Linked DNA regions of Rhizobium sp. N324. The protein of the gene in region 2 interacts with the protein of the main gene of each other region in a pairwise test. Links are inferred from orthologs where the notes say so. Each region holds a gene or a part of one and is shown on either strand. Other genes may lie near its edges.

The links.
Region 1: the proteins of AMK05_RS22565 (region 2) and secB interact in binary tests that used the Escherichia coli proteins (3 or more experiments, as listed by UniProt). The link is inferred for Rhizobium sp. N324 from one-to-one orthologs.
Region 3: the proteins of AMK05_RS22565 (region 2) and lysA interact in binary tests that used the Escherichia coli proteins (3 or more experiments, as listed by UniProt). The link is inferred for Rhizobium sp. N324 from one-to-one orthologs.

The regions. Positions count from the first base shown.
Region 1 is NZ_CP013630.1:2,912-5,947, forward strand. The notes cover bases 1-2,882. They hold secB (protein-export chaperone SecB), read right to left. Parts: upstream 1,742-2,882; coding sequence 1,259-1,741; downstream 1-1,258. Other genes in these bases: coaE (dephospho-CoA kinase), read left to right, coding at 1-477; dnaQ (DNA polymerase III subunit epsilon), read left to right, coding at 470-1,192; AMK05_RS00040 (FxsA family protein), read right to left, coding at 1,843-2,349; AMK05_RS00045 (Tim44/TimA family putative adaptor protein), read left to right, coding at 2,481-2,882. Outside these bases: more of AMK05_RS00045, read left to right, coding at 2,883-3,036. UniProt on the Escherichia coli protein: One of the proteins required for the normal export of some preproteins out of the cell cytoplasm. It is a molecular chaperone that binds to a subset of precursor proteins, maintaining them in a translocation-competent state.
Region 2 is NZ_CP013631.1:60,093-63,242, reverse strand. The notes cover bases 37-3,032. They hold AMK05_RS22565 (response regulator), read right to left. Parts: upstream 1,880-3,032; coding sequence 1,193-1,879; downstream 37-1,192. Other genes in these bases: AMK05_RS22560 (efflux RND transporter periplasmic adaptor subunit), read left to right, coding at 2,197-3,032; AMK05_RS22570 (HAMP domain-containing sensor histidine kinase), read right to left, coding at 37-1,190. Outside these bases: more of AMK05_RS22570, read right to left, coding at 1-36; more of AMK05_RS22560, read left to right, coding at 3,033-3,150. UniProt on the Escherichia coli protein: Response regulator member of the two-component regulatory system CpxA/CpxR which responds to envelope stress response by activating expression of downstream genes including cpxP, degP, dsbA and ppiA.
Region 3 is NZ_CP013630.1:4,249,787-4,252,830, reverse strand. Bases 11-2,900 are described here. They hold lysA (diaminopimelate decarboxylase), read right to left. Parts: upstream 2,145-2,900; coding sequence 876-2,144; downstream 11-875. Other genes in these bases: argH (argininosuccinate lyase), read right to left, coding at 2,482-2,900; lptM (LPS translocon maturation chaperone LptM), read right to left, coding at 2,156-2,350; AMK05_RS20450 (TIGR02302 family protein), read right to left, coding at 11-710. Outside these bases: more of AMK05_RS20450, read right to left, coding at 1-10; more of argH, read right to left, coding at 2,901-3,044. UniProt on the Escherichia coli protein: Specifically catalyzes the decarboxylation of meso-diaminopimelate (meso-DAP) to L-lysine. Is not active against the DD- or LL-isomers of diaminopimelate.

The DNA.
Region 1 (3,036 bases), on a different replicon or contig from region 2:
CTGGTGGATGCCGCCTTTCCCGGCACGATGAAGGACGGAACCGTCGACCGCCATGAACTCGGCCGTCAGCTGGCGCTTGATCCCGACGGCTTCAAACGCCTCGAAGCGATCGTCCATCCGCTGGTTCGCAAACGCGAGACGGGCTTTCTGAAGCGGCAGCGCGCCGCCGGCGCCGAGATGGTCGTCCTCGATATTCCGCTGCTCTTCGAAACCGGCGCCTGGGAAAGAGTGGATGTCGTCGTCGTCGTCAGTGCCGGTCCACAGATTCAGCGAGAGAGGGTGCTTGCGCGCGAAGGCATGACCGAGGAAAAATTCGAGATGATTCTATCACGCCAGACACCGGACACGGAAAAACGGCGCAGGGCGGATTATCTGATCGACAGCAGCCGCAGTCTCGCCGAGACCAAGGAACGGGTGCTCGAGATTATCGCCGACCTGAAAATACGGATTGCCAAGGGAGATTTCCGGAATGCGTGAGATCATCTTCGATACGGAAACCACCGGCCTCGACAACCGCGCCGACCGCATCATCGAAATCGGCGGCATCGAGCTCTTCAACCATTTCCCCACCGGCAACGTGATCCATATCTTCATCAATCCCGGCGATCAGAAGGTTCATCCGGATGCACTCGCCGTGCACGGTATCACCGATGAATTCCTGAAGGACAAGAAGCCTTTCGCGGAGGTTGCCGAAGAAATCCTTGCCTTCTTCGGCGATGCCAAGTGGATCGCCCACAACGCCACCTTCGATATGGGCTTCATCAATGCCGAACTGGCGCGGATCGGTTTGCCACCGATCCTGCCGGAAAAGGTGATCGATACGCTGTCGATGGCGCGCCGCAAACATCCGATGGGGCCGAATTCGCTCGACGCGCTATGCCGGCGCTACGGCATCGACAATTCGCACCGCACCAAACACGGCGCGCTGCTCGACTCCGAACTGCTCGCCGAGGTCTATATCGAGATGATCGGCGGCAGGCAGGCCGCATTCGGCCTGAGTATGACCGCTACATCGGCTCAGAACGGTCGCGGCGACGGGGCGGAGGAAGACGACGTGGTGATCGCCTCCGTGCTCGAGCGGCCCCGCCCGCTTGCCCCTCGTCTCAGCCAGTCCGAGGCGCAGGCGCATGAGGCGCTCGTCGCCAAGCTCGGCGAAAAAGGCATCTGGGCGAAATACGCCAATTTGAATTAAAACCGGCCTCAATTGAAAATGCCCGGGACTTGCCCGGGCATCCGCATCTCAGAGAAAAACATCCGCTCAGTTCGGAACGGCCTGGACCTTGGCGCGCGCCTGTTCTTCGGCAACGCGCTGGGCGAACATCTGGGTGAAATCGATCGGGTCGATCATCAGCGGTGGGAAACCGCCGTTGCGGGTCACGTCGGCGATGATCTGACGGGCGAAGGGGAAAAGCATGCGCGGGCACTCGATGAAGAGAACCGGCAGCATGTGTTCCTGCGGGAAACCAGCAACGCGGAAGACGCCGCCATAGGTGAGTTCGGCATGGAAAACCGTCTTGTCGCCGTCCTTGGCTTCGGCATTCAGCGACAGCACGACATCGAAATCCGTATCCGAAAGCGGGTTGGCGTTGACGTTCACATTGATGTTGATCGTCGGCGCCTTGTCGCGGGCCTGCAGCGAACGCGGCGCGCCCGGATTTTCGAAGGAGAGATCCTTGGTATATTGCGCAAGGATCGAGAGGGTGGGGCTGGCCGCACCGTTGCTGTTGTTATCGTCTGCCATTGGCTTTTCCTCGAGGGGCATGGGAATGGTGCCGCCATCTAACATTTCAGGGAAGGGCTTACAACCCTGGGCGCTTGGCGCCGTTGATCGGCCGCAGCGCCTCAATCGCCGAGATGTTTGCCCGACCATGGCGAGTTGCGGTCCGGCTCCCTATGATAGTCCTCATCGTCGAGATCGACCACCTTCGAGTTCGGCCTGCGGTCGCGGAAATCGGGTTGCGGGCCGGCAGAATAGCCGCCCTTGGCATTGACGACGACGAAGCGTTTGGCGATCGCCCGCCAGACGAGTTCGCGCACCGGCGGGATGAGAATGAGGATCGCGATGATGTCGGTGAGGAAGCCGGGAATGATCAGCAGCAGCGAGGCGATGACGTTCATCGCCGGCCGCAGCAACTCGCGCCCCGGCATAACCCCGTTTCGTCCCTCGCTCGACATGCGGCGCAAAATACCGATGCCCTGCCGGCGCAGCAGACCGACCCCGAGAACGAAGCCCAGCATGACGAGCGCCAGCGTCAGCCACAATCCGATTGCCCGGCCGACGACGACGAAACCGGCAATTTCGGCGAGCGGCAGCAGCAGAATGAAAGCTGGCAGGATCGAAAAACCCATGGTCGTCATGTCCCGGGCTTGCCGGTCTCCTCTTGGCGCCGGCGAAGATGCCAGCCATCATTTGAATCATCTGTATAGGCAGACTATATGGGAGTACAAATCAGAGATGTTAACGGCGGCTGCGATACGATATGAGTTCGAACGACTTCATCACATTATTTTTCCTGGTGGCGGCTGTGCTGATTTTTTTTCAGCTCCGCTCCGTGCTGGGGCGCCGCACAGGAAATGAGAAGCCGCCGCGCGATCTCTATACGCCGCGGGATGCGGCTCCGGCCGAAGCCGCCGATGCCGGCAAGGTCGTGACCCTGCCGCGCCGCGATTCGACGAGCGAGGATGAGGATCGTTTCGCTGCCATCGATGCCTTCGCCGCACCTGGAACGCCGCTCAACGAATCGCTGCGGGCGCTGAACAAGGCCGATCCCGCCTTCAGCCCGAAGGAGTTTCTGAACGGCGCCCGCATGGCTTACGAGATGATCGTCATGGCCTATGCCGACGGCGACCGGAAAACGCTGAAGAACCTGCTGTCGCGCGAAGTCTACGACGGCTTCGAGGCGGCGATCGGCGAGCGCGAAACCCGGGGCGAGAAAGTGAAGTCCACCTTCGTCGGCATCGACAAGGCCGAAATCACCCATGCCGAGACGAAGGGCAGCGAAGCGCAGATCACCGTTCGCATCATCAGCCAGCTGA
Region 2 (3,150 bases):
CCGCCGTGGCGCTCGATTGCCTGCCGGGTGATGGCGAGGCCCAGGCCGTATCCGCCTCTCGGCACGGCATCCTTTCCGCGGGAAAACGGCTGGAAGATGCGTTCGAGTTCGTCCCGCCCGACACCCGGACCCTCATCCGTGACGCGGATCGTCAGACGCTCGGCCGCGGCTTCGCAGGACACCGATATGTGCGAATGCTCCGCCGTATGTTTGACGGCGTTGCGGACGACGTTTTCGAGCGCCCGGTAGATCAGTTCGCCTTCGACCTCGGCACGGAAGATGCCGTCGACGCTCGTCGTGATCGATATCTCCCGCGCCTGGGCTTCGAATGCTGCATCGCCGAGGATTTCGTTGAGGAGCTCGATAACATCCACGGTCTGCGTCTTCAGCGGCAGGCTGGATCCCGCTGTCAGCCTGGCAAGTGTCAAGACCTCGCCTACCAGCGTATCGAGCCGTTCGACCTCGCGATCCATGCGGTCCAGCATGGAGCCGAGTTTGGCGGGACTCTGCCTGAGGACGCCGACGGCTGCCTGCAGGCGGGACAAAGGCGAGCGCAGCTCATGGGAAACGTCATGGAACAGCCTCTGCTGCGCATCCTGAAGCTCCTGAAGCCGGGCAGCGCTCGCATCGAAATCATAGGCAAGTGCGGTGACTTCATCCTTTCGCCCGGCCATCTTGTCGCCGATGCGAAAGTCGAAGCGGCCATGAGCAAGCGCACTCAAGCCGTCGCGCAGATGCACGACGGGACGAATGAGATATCGGGCGAGCGCCCAGGCCGATATCGTGCTCGCAACCAAGATCGTGAACCACGGGATGAACGGACCAATATTCTCCATCGTGAAGGTGGGCTGGACCGGCAAGGAAATCCGATAGCAGACGCCCTCTGCCGGGACGAGTCTCGCATCGGCACTCTTCGAGCCCGCGCATGCATCGGCATTTTCCGTTTTGGAAATCGTCAGACCCGGCGGCAGCGTCTCTGCGTTTATGCCCACGAAATGCGAGGCGACGGCGGCACCGTCTCTCGCCAGCATGTCCGCCGTCAGATCCAGGACGATCGTTCGTCGTCCTTCCTCCCGCTCTCGCGCGAAAGGAGCTCCCTCGATTATATTCACGAGCAGGATGATCGCCCCGACAGTCACCGCCATCGTTAGCCATATGATGCTGAAAAACTTCCAGAAAAGCCGGGGCATGGTCAGTCCACGAGAAGTTGGTAGCCCTGGCCGCGGACGGACTGGATCCAGGATTGCCCGTCCTCCCGCAGCCCGAGCTTCTGGCGAACGCTGCTGATATGGACGTCGATGCGACGGTCGAACGGCGTGAGCGGCTTGCCGAAGGCCTTCTTCGAAATCTCCTGCTTCGACACCAGTTGGCCGGCGCTGCGGGCGAGAACCTCGATCAGGCTGAACTCGGTGCCGGTCAGCTCCAAACTCTCGCCGCGCCATTCGGCGCTTCTGCTGCCGGAATGGATCACCAGCTGCCCTGCCCTGATCGTGTCGGTCGCTGCACCGCCTGCCGGCTGACCCGCACGGCGCAGGATGGCGCGCAGCCTTGCCGCCAGTTCACCCGGCGAACAGGGTTTCGGCACGTAATCGTCAGCGCCGAGATTGAGGCCCGATATCCTGTCGACGTCGTCGCCTCTTGCGGTCAGCATCAGCACGGGGACCTGGCTCAGCTTCCTGATCCGCTGCAGCACCTCGATGCCGTTCATCCGCGGCATCATGATGTCGAGCACGATGATATCGACCGTATTGCCGGCGGCCGCGGCAATGGCGGCGCGGCCGTCCGTGCCGGTTACGACGTCATATCCTTCCTCGACCAGATATTCCTGCAGAAGCGTCGTCAGCTCGGCATCGTCGTCGATGAGGAGAACCTTGTTCATTTGCATTGTCCGTCACTAGAACAGGATGATTTTAGGCCGGCTCGGCCTAAAATCTAAATCCTGTTCTACATTAAAGAGTTAGAGCATGATGTCGTCCGAAAACCGCTCACACTTTTCGGCATCATGCTCGAATCCAGGCAAGCCATACAGCAAAAGCACGCTGACCCGGCCAAGTTTTACCTAACTTAACACTAACTTGACCGCGCTTAACGTTCGCCCCGTTACTTATCCTGCCCATGACATCGACGCGCACCACGACCGGGTTGCCTCGACATGAGCGGCACTCCTTCGTCGTGTTCGCGCGGATCCAAAGGCATGTGCCTTTGACCACAAGGAGTGCTTTGTTGAGAAAATCATCCAGAATACTTGCCGCAGTTCTCGTTGTGGCAGCGTTTGGCTCTCCCGCCCGTTTTGCCGTGGCGGAACAGGCCACTGCGACGGCTCTCACCGTCTCTCTGACGACGCCTGCGCAACGCGACTGGCCGGAAACCGTGCCCGCGAGCGGCTGGCTGAAGCCTTGGCAGGAAGCGGTCATCGCCTCTGAAACAAGTGGCCTGCGCATCACCGATGTCCTGGTCGATGTCGGCTCCGTGGTCACGAAGGGACAGACGCTCGTCCGGCTTTCCCAGGAAAGCGTGCTCGCCGATCTTCGCAAGCAGGAGGCGGCCGTCGAGAATGCCAAGGCAAGTCTGACGAAGGCCAAGGCCAATGCCGACCGGGCACGGCAGCTGCGTCCTTCCGGCGCGCTCTCCGATGAGAAGATCGTCGAATACCTGGCCGACGAGCAGACGGCGACCGCAAGCCTTGCATCCGAAGAGGCCGCACTCGACAGCGAAAAGATCAAGCTTGCGCGGGCCACGATCACGGCCGTCGACGACGGTCTCATCACGTCGCGTTCCGCCAACCTCGGCGCTGTCGTTTCCACCGGCACCGAGCTGTTCCGCATGGTCCGCCAGCAGCGTGTCGAATGGCAGGCCGAGATTTCCGCGCGCTATCTCCTGCGTATTTCTGAAGGCTTGAGCGTGAGGATCAACGGGCCGGACGGCCAGGTCATCGACGGCAAGGTGAGGCTTGTCGGGCCTTCGGTCAGTACCGATACCAGCCGGGCAATCGTCTATGTCGCGCTTCCCGCGGACGCGCGTCCGCGCACCGGCCTTTACGTCACCGGCAACATCGAACTGCAGACCTCTCCGGCGCTGACCGTTCCCGAGACTGCGATCGTGTTCCGCGACGGCATCAGCTACCTCTTCACTTCAGGCGAGGATCAGCGG
Region 3 (3,044 bases), on a different replicon or contig from region 2:
GAAAACTGCGGAATGCCGATCGGCGCCTGCTCGCTGCCGTCGGCGGTCAGGTAGACCGGGGCGCGGCCGGTATAGGCGGGCGGCGTCACCCAGGCGTCGATGCGCACCGCGGGATCGACCGTCACCTGCTCGGGCGCCGCCTGAAACGCGTCACCGAGCGAGCCGCCGTTGATGGACAGCGAATAGGCAAAGGCGGTGACCAGCAGCAGCGCCGGCACGGCGCGCAGCGCAAAACGGTCATGCGCGGCGATATCCGGCCGCGGCAGCCCGGCATCGAGGGCTGCGATCTTTTCGGCCATGCGGGTCTGGTGCTCGCGCCAGAGCGCCTGGGCGAAAGGCGTATCGAAGGCCGGCTCGTCTTCCTGGACGGTGACCGGCTGGTGCGACAGGCCGTTGCGCTCTTCCAGCATGCGGTCGGCTTCGGCGACCCCGGGCCAGCGCAGGCCGCGCAAGGGCAGGAGCGAGACGAGAACAGCGGCGGCAAAGGCGATCAGCAGCAGGATGCGCAGCCAGTCCGGCACGCTGCGGAAGACCCCGAACCAGGAGGCTGAGAGATAAAGGGCGATGACGGCCAGGACCGGCATCAAGGACGGAAGCACCTGCTCGAAAAACAGCACCACACGCGCTAGCAGACGTTTTGTCGTCACCAGCCGGGCAAGCGAGGGGCGGAGCGCAAACGCACCTTTCCTCTGCCTTGAGGGGCTTGTCATCGATCCGGTCTCCGCGATCTGGCGTTTTGGAACAGAGGGCGCTTCCGGCGATTGCAGGGCAATACGCTCATCATTGACAAGGATAACACTCTTTGTGGCGAAGGCGAGGGCGAGCGGCCGGCAATACCGGCTTTTCACATTAATTCGCCAAAAAGTGATGGCTGCTTAGTCGAGCCAGGCGGGAACCGAGTCGAGGCCGATCAGCTCCGCATAGGTTCTGCGCGGGCGAATCGTATGGAAATCGCTGCCTTTGACCAGGACCTCGGGCACCAACAGCCGGCTGTTATAGGTGCCGGCCTGCACCGCGCCATAGGCGCCGGCCGTGCTGACGGCCATCAGGTCGCCGGGCTTCGGCATCGCCATCTCGCGGTCGAGTGCCAGGTAATCGCCGGTCTCGCACACGGGGCCGACCACGTCGGCGCGGATGCGCGGGGCGTTCGCCGCCGAAATCGTCACCGGCCGGATCTCGTGATAGGCCTCATAAAGGGTCGGGCGGATCAGATCGTTCATCGCGCCGTCGACGATGACGAAGGTCTTCTCGCCGCCATCCTTCACATAGAGGACTTCGGTCACCAGGATACCGGCATTGCCGACGATCAGGCGGCCGGGCTCGGTGATGATTTTGCAGTTGAGGCCGCGCAGCTGGTTCTTGACGATCGCCGCATAGGCGTCGGGCAGCGGCGGCGGATTGTTGTCGTCCTTATAGGGGATGCCGAGGCCGCCGCCGATATCGACGTGATCGATGGTGTGGCCGTCGGCACGCAGCGTCGCGACAAGATCGTGCAGCAGCTTGAAGGCGTCGTCGAAGGGCTGCAATTCGGTGATCTGGCTGCCGATATGCATGTCGATGCCGGTGACCTCGATGCCCGGCAGCCTGGCGGCATGGGCATAGATGGCGCGGGCACGCTCCCAGGAGATGCCGAACTTGTTTTCCTTCTTGCCGGTCGAGATCTTCGAATGGGTCTTTGCATCGACATCGGGGTTGATGCGGAAGGAGACCGGCGCTTTCTTGCCCGCGCTGACGGCTCGCTGGTTGAGGATTTCAAGCTCGGGCTCGGATTCGACATTGAAGCAGTAGATGCCGGCCTCGAGAGCGAAATCCATCTCCTGAGGCGTCTTGCCGACACCTGAAAACATGATGCGGCTGGCCGGAATGCCGGCGGCGAGCGCGCGGCGCAGTTCGCCTTCTGAGACGACGTCGATGCCGGCGCCGAGGCGGCCGAGCGTCTTCAGCACCGCCTGGTTCGAATTCGCCTTCATCGCATAGCAGACCATGGAGTCCATATCGGCGAAGGCTTCGGAGAAGACCCGGTAATGGCGCTCCAGCGTTGCAGTGGAATAGACATAGAAGGGCGTTCCGACCGCCTTGGCGATCTCGGGAACGGGGACGTTTTCGGCATGCAGGACGCCGTCGCGGTACTCGAAATGGTTCACGGGCTTATGCCTTAAAGAAGGGGATCGAGAAGGAAGGGCTTGTCGACGGTTCCCGGCTGTTTCGTCGGTTTGGAAACGTCACCTTCCTTGGTTGCCGCAGCACTCGGCGGATCGAGATCGCCCTTGCGCCCGCATCCGGCAACGGCAAGGCCGATGACGGCGAGCACCGCCGTCAGGCGGATGAGGTGCGGCAAGCTCTTCTGCATGGATATCCTCTTCGGCGGCATTGCGATGGACATTGTCATAGCGAAGTTTATCCGCCTTGTGCACCCTGATTGTTGGACGGTCTTGCCGCCTATGCGGCAAGGCCGCGGCGGCTTATGCCGCCTGATATCTCTCAGTTTCGGGCGCGCCAGAAGGCGATCTGCCGGCGTACTTCGGAGGGTGCGGTGCCGCCGAAGCTCTTGCGGCTGGCGACCGAGGCTTCGACCGTCAGCACGTCATAGACCTTGTCGGTGATATCAGGATGGATCGCCTGCAGGTCGGCGAGCGGCAGTTCGGCAAGATCGCAGCCCTTGCTTTCGGCAAGCGCCACGGCCCGGCCGGTGACGTGATGGGCATCGCGGAAGGGCAGGCCGGCTTCGCGCACCAGCCAGTCGGCAAGGTCGGTCGCCGTCGAGAAGCCGGAGCCGGCCGCCGCCTTCATGCGCGCGGTGTTGACGGTCAGGTCGCGCACCATGCCGGTCATGGCGGCGATCGCCAGTTCCAGGCTCTCGGCCGCGTCGAAGACCTGTTCCTTGTCTTCCTGCATGTCCTTGGAATAGGCGAGCGGCAGACCCTTCATGATCGTCAAAAGGGCTACCAGCGAACCGTTGATGCGGCCGGTCTTGGCGCGCACCAGCTCGGCGGCATCCGGGTTCTTCTTCTGCGGCATGATCGACGAGCCGGTCGAGAAGGCGT